DNA from 3 places in the Muribacter muris genome. Region 3 is predicted to be linked to each of the others. Evidence: riboswitches for the same ligand, from Rfam matches in the RefSeq annotation. Region 3 holds a riboswitch; each other region holds the start of a gene.
The links. A riboswitch is a leader RNA that binds a small molecule or an ion and turns the genes downstream of it on or off. The one in region 3 is predicted to bind thiamine pyrophosphate.

Region 1: it holds a riboswitch for thiamine pyrophosphate, as region 3 does, so the genes downstream of both, thiB (thiamine ABC transporter substrate binding subunit) here and thiM (hydroxyethylthiazole kinase) in region 3, are expected to answer to the same signal.
Region 2: it holds a riboswitch for thiamine pyrophosphate, as region 3 does, so the genes downstream of both, tenA (thiaminase II) here and thiM (hydroxyethylthiazole kinase) in region 3, are expected to answer to the same signal.

The regions. Positions count from the first base shown of each region.
Region 1 covers NZ_SPPA01000013.1:10,290-13,568, forward strand. Annotated here, with positions in the region: gene E4T80_RS06805 (DUF799 domain-containing protein) at 1-342, shown strand, start outside; gene thiB (thiamine ABC transporter substrate binding subunit) at 397-1,380, opposite strand; TPP riboswitch at 1,434-1,529, opposite strand; gene E4T80_RS06815 (PhoH family protein) at 1,633-2,700, shown strand; gene ribH (6,7-dimethyl-8-ribityllumazine synthase) at 2,735-3,196, opposite strand.
Region 2 covers NZ_SPPA01000001.1:83,229-86,507, reverse strand. Annotated here, with positions in the region: gene E4T80_RS00430 (MFS transporter) at 1-1,138, opposite strand, end outside; gene tenA (thiaminase II) at 1,189-1,842, opposite strand; TPP riboswitch at 1,961-2,049, opposite strand; gene E4T80_RS00420 (MazG nucleotide pyrophosphohydrolase domain-containing protein) at 2,175-2,498, shown strand; gene E4T80_RS00415 (LOG family protein) at 2,495-3,055, shown strand; gene nudB (dihydroneopterin triphosphate diphosphatase) at 3,056-3,279, shown strand, end outside.
Region 3 covers NZ_SPPA01000022.1:28,097-31,375, forward strand. Annotated here, with positions in the region: gene lpcA (D-sedoheptulose 7-phosphate isomerase) at 241-825, opposite strand; TPP riboswitch at 1,072-1,161, shown strand; gene thiM (hydroxyethylthiazole kinase) at 1,217-2,017, shown strand; gene thiD (bifunctional hydroxymethylpyrimidine kinase/phosphomethylpyrimidine kinase) at 2,010-2,810, shown strand; gene thiE (thiamine phosphate synthase) at 2,800-3,279, shown strand, end outside.

The sequences.
Region 1 (3,279 bases), on a different contig from region 3:
TTATACATTGATGTTGAAAATTACGGCGTGAGCTACCAAATTATTAACAGTGTAACGAGAGTGTCAATGAATGCTAAATTGGTTGATACTAAAACAGGCAAAACCTTATGGACAGGTAAAGGCTATGCCAGTGTCGATAGTAGTGATAATAACAGCGGTTTGCTAGGAAATCTAATTCGGGCTGCGGTAAGCCAAGTGATGAATCATATTAATGATAAAAGCTATGACGTTGCCGGTTTTGCCAGCTGGAATTTACTCCGTACAGGTCAATCCCCTAACATTCTTTATGGTCCGTATCATCCTAATTACGGCAGAGATCCTCAGTTAAATAAGACTAAGTAAAGGTCTTAATTTTACTTAAAATCGGTAGTTAAATACTACCGATTTTTTGATTGCTTATTTGCTCACCGCTTTCTGCCAAGTGGCTAACCATTGTTTGACCGTATCAGTTTCGGGCTGATGAAATTCAATTTGGGTGTAATTCGGCAGGGTTTGAAAGAGCGGATCGGCTTGGCTGCTCACCACCGGCTTCATCACATTATGGTAGGAAATCACTTTTTGGGATTCCGGTTGGTGTAAGAAAGCTAAAAATTGCCGTGCCAATTCAGGCTGCTTACTCGCTTTGGTAATGGCAGCGACTTCCGTTTGCACTAAATGCCCTTCCTCAAAATTTAAGGCGACATAATCTTGGCTTTTCTCGTGCCATTGGTGATAGAGCGGCGAAGTCGCATAACTTAATACTAAATCTGCTTCCCCTTTTAAAAACGCACCGTAAGTTTCCGACCAACCTTTTCCAACCGTTACCGTATGTTTTGCAAGGCTTTGCCACGCAGTTTCAGCCTTGTCGCCATAAACTTGATTAACCCAAAACAGTAAACCACGCCCTACGGTACTGGTGCGGGGATCTTGATAAATCACGCGTAAGTCCTGCCTTTCCACCAGTTCTTTCAGGCTTTTCGGCGGATTAGCCAATTTCTGTTTATGGTAGATAAAAGCGTACTCGCCGAAATCGTAAGGGATAAAGGTGCTATTCATCCACGGTTGTTTGAGGTCGAGCGAACTTGTATCCAGTTGATGCGCAATAAATAGCCCCGTTTTTTCGGCCTCCGGCATCACAAAATTATCAATCCCCAGCATAACGTCCACTTTAGTTTTATGTCCTTCCAGACGAATGCGGTTGAACATTGTAACCCCGTCTTCAAAGGGCATAAATTTCACATCGCAACCGCATTGTTGTTCAAACATTTTTTCTAATTTAGGCGCAGGTCCCCATTCCGATGTGAATGAATCGTAAGTATAAACCGTCAATGTTGGGGAGTCGGCAAAGGCGGATAGGGCAAGAAAAAGACCGGAAAGCGGCAAAATTTTGGTAAGTTTCATAAGTGTTCCTTCTAAAATGGAGATAAATAGAAGGATCTAAAACAGAATACGGCGAAATTGTCTGTCTCAAATCCCTACGCTGATATTAGTCAGATCAGGTTCTATGGGTATTTCTCAGCGTGATATATCACGCACCCCAATGAGAACATTCGCATTCTACTATAAAGAAAGCGGAAAATCGCTTAAAATATCGCAAATTTTTCATTTGTCGATTTTGCCGGTCTAACGACCGCTTGTAAAAAGGATCACGATTTGAACGAACTGATTATTACCCTTGAACCGCAGGATAACGTCCGGCTCCAAGCCTTTTGCGGCGCTTTTGATGAGAATTTAGCCCTTATCGAAAAAAGTTTTAACCTCTGCATCGCCCGCAACGCTTTTACGCTCACCTTACAGCCACAACCTGAAACCGACCATTCCCCCCAACTTTTACAAAAGGTTGCCAAGCTGCTACAACAACTCTACAACGAAACCGCCCCTCTAAAAGGCAAAGTAAAAGAGTTAGATCTTGAAGATGTGCATCTTGCCATTCAAGAAAGTCGCTTAATGTTGCAATCTGCCGACACCTCAACGGCGTATGAGATCGCAATCAAAACCAAACGGGGGGTGATTAAACCGAGAGGCGAGCATCAGCAAGCCTATTTACGCAATATTTTACGCCACGACATTAGTTTTGGTATTGGGCCGGCTGGCACAGGCAAAACCTTTTTGGCGGTCGCCGCAGCGGTGGAATCACTAGAGCGTCAAGAAATCCGCCGCATTCTGCTAACACGACCAGCGGTTGAGGCGGGCGAAAAACTGGGGTTCTTACCGGGGGATCTTGGGCAGAAAATTGAACCCTATTTACGCCCGTTGTACGATGCACTGTTTGAAATGCTGGGCTTTGAACGGGCGCAAAAATTGATGGAACGCAATGTAATTGAAATTGCGCCCCTTGCCTATATGCGCGGGCGGACATTAAACGATGCGTTTATTATTTTAGACGAAAGTCAAAATACCACGATTGAGCAGATGAAAATGTTTTTGACCCGTATCGGCTTTAATTCCAAAGCGGTAATCACCGGCGATATTACGCAGGTCGATCTGCCCCGCTCGCAAAAATCGGGGCTGAAACACGCTATCGAGGTGCTGAGCAAAGTGGAAGATGTCAGCTTCAACTATTTTGACAGCCAAGATATTGTACGCCACCCGATCGTAGCGAAGATAGTGCAAGCCTATGATGCGTGGGAGGCGGAAGATGAAATCCGCCGAGAAAATCGCCGTTTGGAAAAACTGGCATTAGAGCAAGAAAAAATTCTCGCACAGGCGGAAAGTTTATAACACAACGGCGTGATCACATCACGCCGTTTTCTGTTTACAGTGCTTTAAGCACATTAACCATTTCGATTGCGCCTAAGGCACATTCTGCGCCTTTGTTACCCGCTTTTGTGCCAGCACGTTCAATCGCTTGCTCGATATTTTCGGTGGTTAAGACCCCGAACATCACCGGTACGCCTGTCTCTAAGCTCACTGCACCGATGCCTTTTGCCGCTTCGTTACAGACATAATCGTAGTGAGTGGTTGAGCCGCGAATAACTGTGCCTAAGCAAATCACCGCATCATATTTGCCGCTTTGCGCCATCTTTTTGGCAACCAGCGGGATTTCAAATGCTCCTGGCACCCAAACGGTGTCAATATCGGCTTCGCTTGCACCGTGGCGAACCAACGCATCTACTGCGCCGGATAATAATTTGTCGTTAATAAAATCGTTGAAACGGGCGCAGACAATGCCGAATTTTAAGCCTGTCGCCACTAAATTACCGCTGATTTTTGCCATTTTGGTATCCTTATTCAATAAAAGTAAATCTTGTCTTTGCAAGCGGTCGCTAACGCTTGCCTATTTGCAAAAGTCCGACATCA
Region 2 (3,279 bases), on a different contig from region 3:
GTGATGCGCCGGAATAACGGACTTCCGTTGGAAACAGTTCGGGCAGTAAGCTGGCTAATGGGCCGTACCCCATTCCGATGAGCCCCATACCTATCATAAAAAAGAAAAATAGTCTTAATGTGGTTGCATTTTCAAGGAAGAACGGGATAAATAGCCCAAAGAGTGTTACACCTAGCGTGGTGATTATCATCCACTGTTTACGTCCGATACGGTCGATATAATATCCCGAAAGGCTGATCGTCAATGCAAGGGCAAAAGCACTGCATATTAACAGGAAAGTCAATGTGCCGCTTGAGAGCCCTAACCCTGTCGCATAACCTGCAGGCGAGAGTCCGACCGGTGATTTTGCATATACTTGAGCAAAGGCAATCATAATATAAAATAAAACATAGCCGGCAACGGATAGCAACATTCCTAAAATAAAAGGTTTTGCGTAGATGGAGAAAACCCATTTTATCGGCAAGTTTACCGCTCGTTTTTGTTGTGCTATTGCAGTGATAAAAATTGGGCTTTCAACTAATTTTAGACGGACGTATAACCCGATAAAAATGAGAATAACCGATGAGATAAACGGAATACGCCAAGCCCATTCAACTAATGCCTGATCACCAAAAAGCCAATTAACGACAAAGAATACGCCATTTGCCAGTAATAATCCTATCGGTGCACCTAGCTGTGGAAAGGTGCCGTACCATCCTCGTTTATGCTGTGGGGCATTTTCAATCGCGACCAGTGCCGCCCCTCCCCATTCACCGCCTAAGCCGATGCCTTGCCCGATTCTGCATAAACAAAGCAGTAATGTTGCCCAGATACCGATATGTTCATAAGTGGGTAATAATCCGATAATGACTGTTGCCGAGCCCATTAGAAGCAGAGAGACGACTAGCGTGTTTTTCCGACCGAAGCGATCACCGAAATGCCCGAATAATGCGGCACCTAGCGGTCGGGCGATAAAGGTCAGGGCAAGTGTCGAGAGTGCTGCGATCTGACTGGACACAGGATCGGCGCTATAAAAAAACTGATGATTAAAAATGAGTACCGCAGCAATCGCATAGATGTAATTATCGAAATATTCTATGGTCGTACCTATCATTGTCGCGGTAATTACCTGCTTGAGGTTGTTTTGTGTCGGTTGCATTTGTTGCTCCTTTAGCATTGCACGGGTGTATGATGAACGCTGAATAGCAGTTAGTTTAAATCTAATCCCATTTGCCAAAATGCCACTTCCATACGAGTAGCCGTAGTAAAAATCTCTTGGATTTTTTGCAACTGGGAGGGAGTGATAAATTGACAAAGTTGTTCTAGCGTTGCACCGATTTGTGCGGCACTATGTTGAAAGTCTGGAGAAGCGTAACTGTCAATCCATTTTTGATAAGGATTATTTGATGGACTAAGCCGGCGTTCATTAATCATTCTGGCAATTTCAGCATAGCCTAAAGCACAAGGCGCGATTGCGGCATATAGTTCGGCGAGTGTGCCGTGCATACCACAATCTAAAACGTAACGAGTATAAGCTATGCAGGCGGGGGCTTCGGAAAGTTGTTGCAGTTCTTCCTTTGATATACCCCATTCCTTGCAATACGAGATATGTAACTCGCTCTCCTCTAAAATAGATTGTACCACCTGCTGTGCAGCACTCATTTGAGCAAACGTATCCGCCTTATAAACGGCTAACCCAAATGCTCGGCTATAATGGAAAAGATAGAGATAGTCCTGCTTTAGATAATGTTGGAAATTTATAATGGGCAGCGTACCTTGAGCAAGTTGTAGCACAAAATGATGTTCGATGTAGTTTTTCCAATGAATTGAACTACCTTGGATGAGTTGTTGGCAAGTAAGCATCCTATTTCTCCTATTTTCAGTTGAATATAAACGGAATGAACTCAAGATAGTCTGAAAACAGTTAGTCTAATAGGGTAGAGAAAATGCGAGAATGGAGTAAAAAATAAAGGGGAATATGATGTGGACATAATTAGTTTCCTACGCCAGTACTAACTGTTTCAGGTTCACGGGTATGATCTCAGCCATAAGGCACCCCGACTAATGCCACCAGTGTAGCAACTTTCTTGGAACACTCAATATCCTTCATACAAAATTGTGATAAAGATCTCATTATTTTTATTGAAAATAGTGTAGAATTTCAAACGCAATATGGCTCGGAAACAAGGGGCAAAATGAGACTAAAAACCTATCAACACTGGCTGGTAGAATATTATAAACTTCGGCAATGGTATGACTATACCCCTTTTATCCGCTTGAATTTTTTGACGGAGGAAGTCGGCGAGTTGGCACAAGCGGTACGGGCGTATGAAATCGGGCGGGATAGAGCCGATGAACCGCCGTTATCTCAACAGACTCGTTTAGTACATATTCAGGAAGAAATCGGCGATGTGCTGAATAATTTGCTTATTTTAGCCGAGAAATACCAGCTTGATTTAGCAGTGATAATGCAAGAAAATCAACGCAAATTAACACAACGTTTGGAGGGGAAAGCGTGAATATTACCGTTTATTGCGGCGCAAGTTTGGGAAACGACATCGTTTATCGAGACTCGGCAGTGCGTTTAGGAAAATGGATTGTCGCACATCAGCATCGCTTAATTTACGGTGGCGGGCGAGCAGGGCTGATGGGCGTGATTGCCGATACGGTGCTTGCCGAAGGCGGCGAAGTTATCGGGGTGATGCCGACTTTTTTAGCGGAGCGGGAATTGGCACATACCGGCTTAACCCAGTTAATCACGGTCGATTCAATGTCGGTACGCAAGCAAAAAATGATCGAATTGGGCGAAGCGTATATTGCATTAGCCGGCGGGCCGGGGACGTTAGAGGAAATCAGCGAGGTAATTTCGTGGGCAAGAATCGGACAAAACCCGAACCCGTGCATTCTGTTTAATCAAAGCGGCTATTACAATCCCCTCAAAATGTTGTTTGAGCAAATGGTGAAATCCGCATTTCTCACGGCAGAGGATTACCAAAAAATCTTATTTTCCGACGATTTAGACGAAATCGCACAGTTTATTGCCACTTACCAAGCCCCACAAATTAGGCGTTATTAAATGAAGTATAAAAATCCCTATTCCGTTTTGGTGGTGATTTATGCCCAACATAGCGGACGGGTGTTAATGTTGCAACGCCAAGACGAACCGAGTTTTTGGCAGTCGGTAACCGGCACGATTGAAAGCGGCGAGCAACCCTTCCAAACGGCGTTGCGGGAGGTGAGAGAAGAAACGGGTATTGATATTGCTGCACAAAATTTAACGCTCGTCGATTGCCAATTCAA
Region 3 (3,279 bases):
GGTTTAGCCTCCACATACCCTGATAAATCGACCGTTAAAGATTATCTAACAGCACCCCGATAACCAGTTAATGATATGTGTGTGATTTTGGATTAACATAAAAAAATAAACGTTTTTCGTGCAAAATAGCTTAAGCACAAAAAACGGGCGAATTTTAGCAGGATTTTAGAAAAAATCCAGTGATTTTTCACGAAAAATCGGGGCATCTCCCCTGCCCCGATCTATCGACATTAAACAACATTACGCCGCTTTAGCCATTTCAAATTCAATCAGCATCATTAAGATATGAATGACTTTAATATGCACTTCTTGAATACGATCGGCATAGCGGAAATGCGGCACACGGATTTCCACATCCGCCAGCCCCGCCATTTGCCCGCCGTCTTTACCCGTCATCGCAATCACTTTCATTCCTTTGGCTTTCGCCGCTGCTATTGCATTAAGCACATTCTTTGAATTGCCGGAGGTGGACAGTCCAAACAGGACATCGCCTTTTTGCCCCACGGCTTCAACATAGCGGGAAAAGACATATTCATAGCCGAAATCGTTACTCACACAGCTTAAATGGCTGACATCGGAAATGGCAATCGCCGGATAACCGGGGCGGTTTTCGCGATAACGTCCGGTCAGCTCTTCGGCAAAGTGCATCGCATCGCAGTGCGAACCGCCGTTACCGCAAGAAAGTACCTTTCCGCCTTGTTTGAAACTGTCGGAAATCAGCAATGCCGCCTGCTGAATTAAGGCTAAATTGTGTTCGTCTTGAATGAATTTATCTAATACTTCGGCAGCTTCTTTCAATTCTGCCAAAATCTGTTGTTGATACATAACCTGATCCTTTTGCAAAAAATGGAAATTTTCTTACCGCTTGTTCGGCGGAAAAGTGCGGGCAGTCTAACATAAAGCCCCGCCGGATACAGCAACAATCTCCGCATCAATAGGCTGAAATCGCACAGGGCAAACCTGATCAATCGCTTTCTGAAAAATATTGCTCTCAACATGTGAAGAAGATCACATTTTTGATCTTTTTTCGCGCAACCACTTGCGAAATATTTTGGCAGTATTAGACTAAAAATCGTTTAGTCGGGGTGCAATTATTGCTGAGATTATACCCGTGAACCTGATTCAGTTAATACTGACGTAGGGAACTAACTTCAATACTGTCCACCTTTTCGTCAATATTGCTGGTTCTGCTTTTATTCAATAAATAGGAGACACTATGCAATTTTCTCTTTTAGATAAAATCCGCCAAGCCAACCCGTTAATCCATTGCATTACCAATTACGTTGTCGCCAACTACACCGCAAACGGTCTGTTGGCATTGGGCGCTTCGCCGTTAATGTCCGCCAATGTGCAAGAAATGTCAGATATTCAACACTTTTCCAAAGGCTTACTCTTAAATATCGGCACGCTCAATCATTCGGATCTCGATGCAATGATATGCGCCGGACGTGCGGCAAATGCCCTGAACGTGCCGGTTGTGTTAGATCCCGTTGGCGTAGGGGCAACGCCTTACCGCCAACAAGCCATAGCCCATCTGTTACAAACGGTGAAAATGAGCGTTATTCGGGGTAATGTCGGTGAAATTGCCACACTTGCCGAAATAGATTGGCAAGCGAAAGGAGTCGATGCCGGACAGGGGCAAGCGGACTTCGCTGCGATGACACAGGCAGTTGCCCAAAAATATCACTGTATCGTGGCAATGAGCGGAGAAATCGATCGCATCAGCGATGGTAACCGCGTGGTGAATATCCACAACGGCACACCGCTTTTTACCCGTATCACCGGCGCAGGCTGCCTACTCGGTGCAGTATTTGCCGCCTTTTTGAGCGTTGCCGACCAAGATCAAGCCTTCCAAGCGACCATTGAAGCCTGCACAAGTTATAACATAGCAGGCGAGCTGGCAACTCAAGGGATTTTACCGCAGCAATCAGGGAAATTCGCCGTGCAGTTACTTGATTGTCTTGCCACCCTTCGCCCGACAGATATTTCAACACGCGCGAGGGTAAGTGATGAATAAGATCCCTCAAGTGCTGACGATTGCCGGTTCGGACAGTGGCGGCGGTGCAGGTATTCAGGCGGATTTAAAAACGTTCCAAATGCGCCGTGTTTTTGGCACGAGCGTGATTACCGCCGTAACCGCTCAAAATACGCAAGGGGTGTTTGACATTCACCCTATTCCTGTCAAGAGTATTGCTGCACAAATTGATACGGTAGCGCAAGATTTTGAACTCGCCGCCGTCAAACTCGGTATGCTCGGCAGTAGTGAGGTCATTGAATGTGTTGCCGACAAGCTACGCTATTATCAATTTAATCGGCTCATTGTCGATCCGGTTATGATCGCCAAGGGTGGCTCAGCTTTATTAGCCCCTGACGCGATCACTGCCTTGATCCGCCAATTACTGCCTTTAACGGACATTCTTACCCCTAATTTACCGGAAGCGGAAGCCTTAACCGGCATACACATCACCGATCATCGCACGGCAAAACGGGCGGCACAAGCCCTACAAAAAATGGGCGCAAACGCTGTGATTATAAAGGGGGGACATCTTCAAGGGGAGATGAGTACCGATTGGGTGTTTCACCCTGAATTTGAATTGACATTAAGTACCCCACGCTATGACACACCCCATACTCACGGCACAGGGTGTACCTTCTCCGCCTGCATTACGGCGGAGCTTGCAAAAGGCAAAACCGTACAACAAGCGGTCAGTATCACTAAAAAATTTGTCAATGCCGCCATTTGCAACAGTTTAAATATCGGCAAAGGGCAAGGGCCGACTAACCACTGGGCATATCAAGATGAAAGTTAATATTAGGGCTTCACTGCATCTTTACTTTATTGCCGGCACACAGGATATGCGACATTTAAGCGGCGATCCTGCCGATAACTTACTGAACATCTTAAGACAGGCACTAGAGAGCGGCATCAGTTGCTTTCAATTTCGTGATAAAGGTCAATTCTCTTTGGCTGCACAGCCTAAAGCACAGGCAGATCTCGCCAAAAAATGTCGCCGATTATGCCACGACTATCAGATTCCTTTTATTATGAATGATGATGTCGAGTTGGGGCTGGCAGTCGGGGCGGACGGTATTCACATCGGTCAATCGGACGGCAATGTCAAACAGATTATTGAGCGGCTAAAAAAGCAAAATCTCATATTTGGATTATCGATCAATACCCTTGAACAACTCCAACATTATCGCCATTATGACGCGATTGATTATTTCGGCATCGGGCCGATTTTCCCAACCGCTTCAAAGCTCGACCACAGTGCCGCT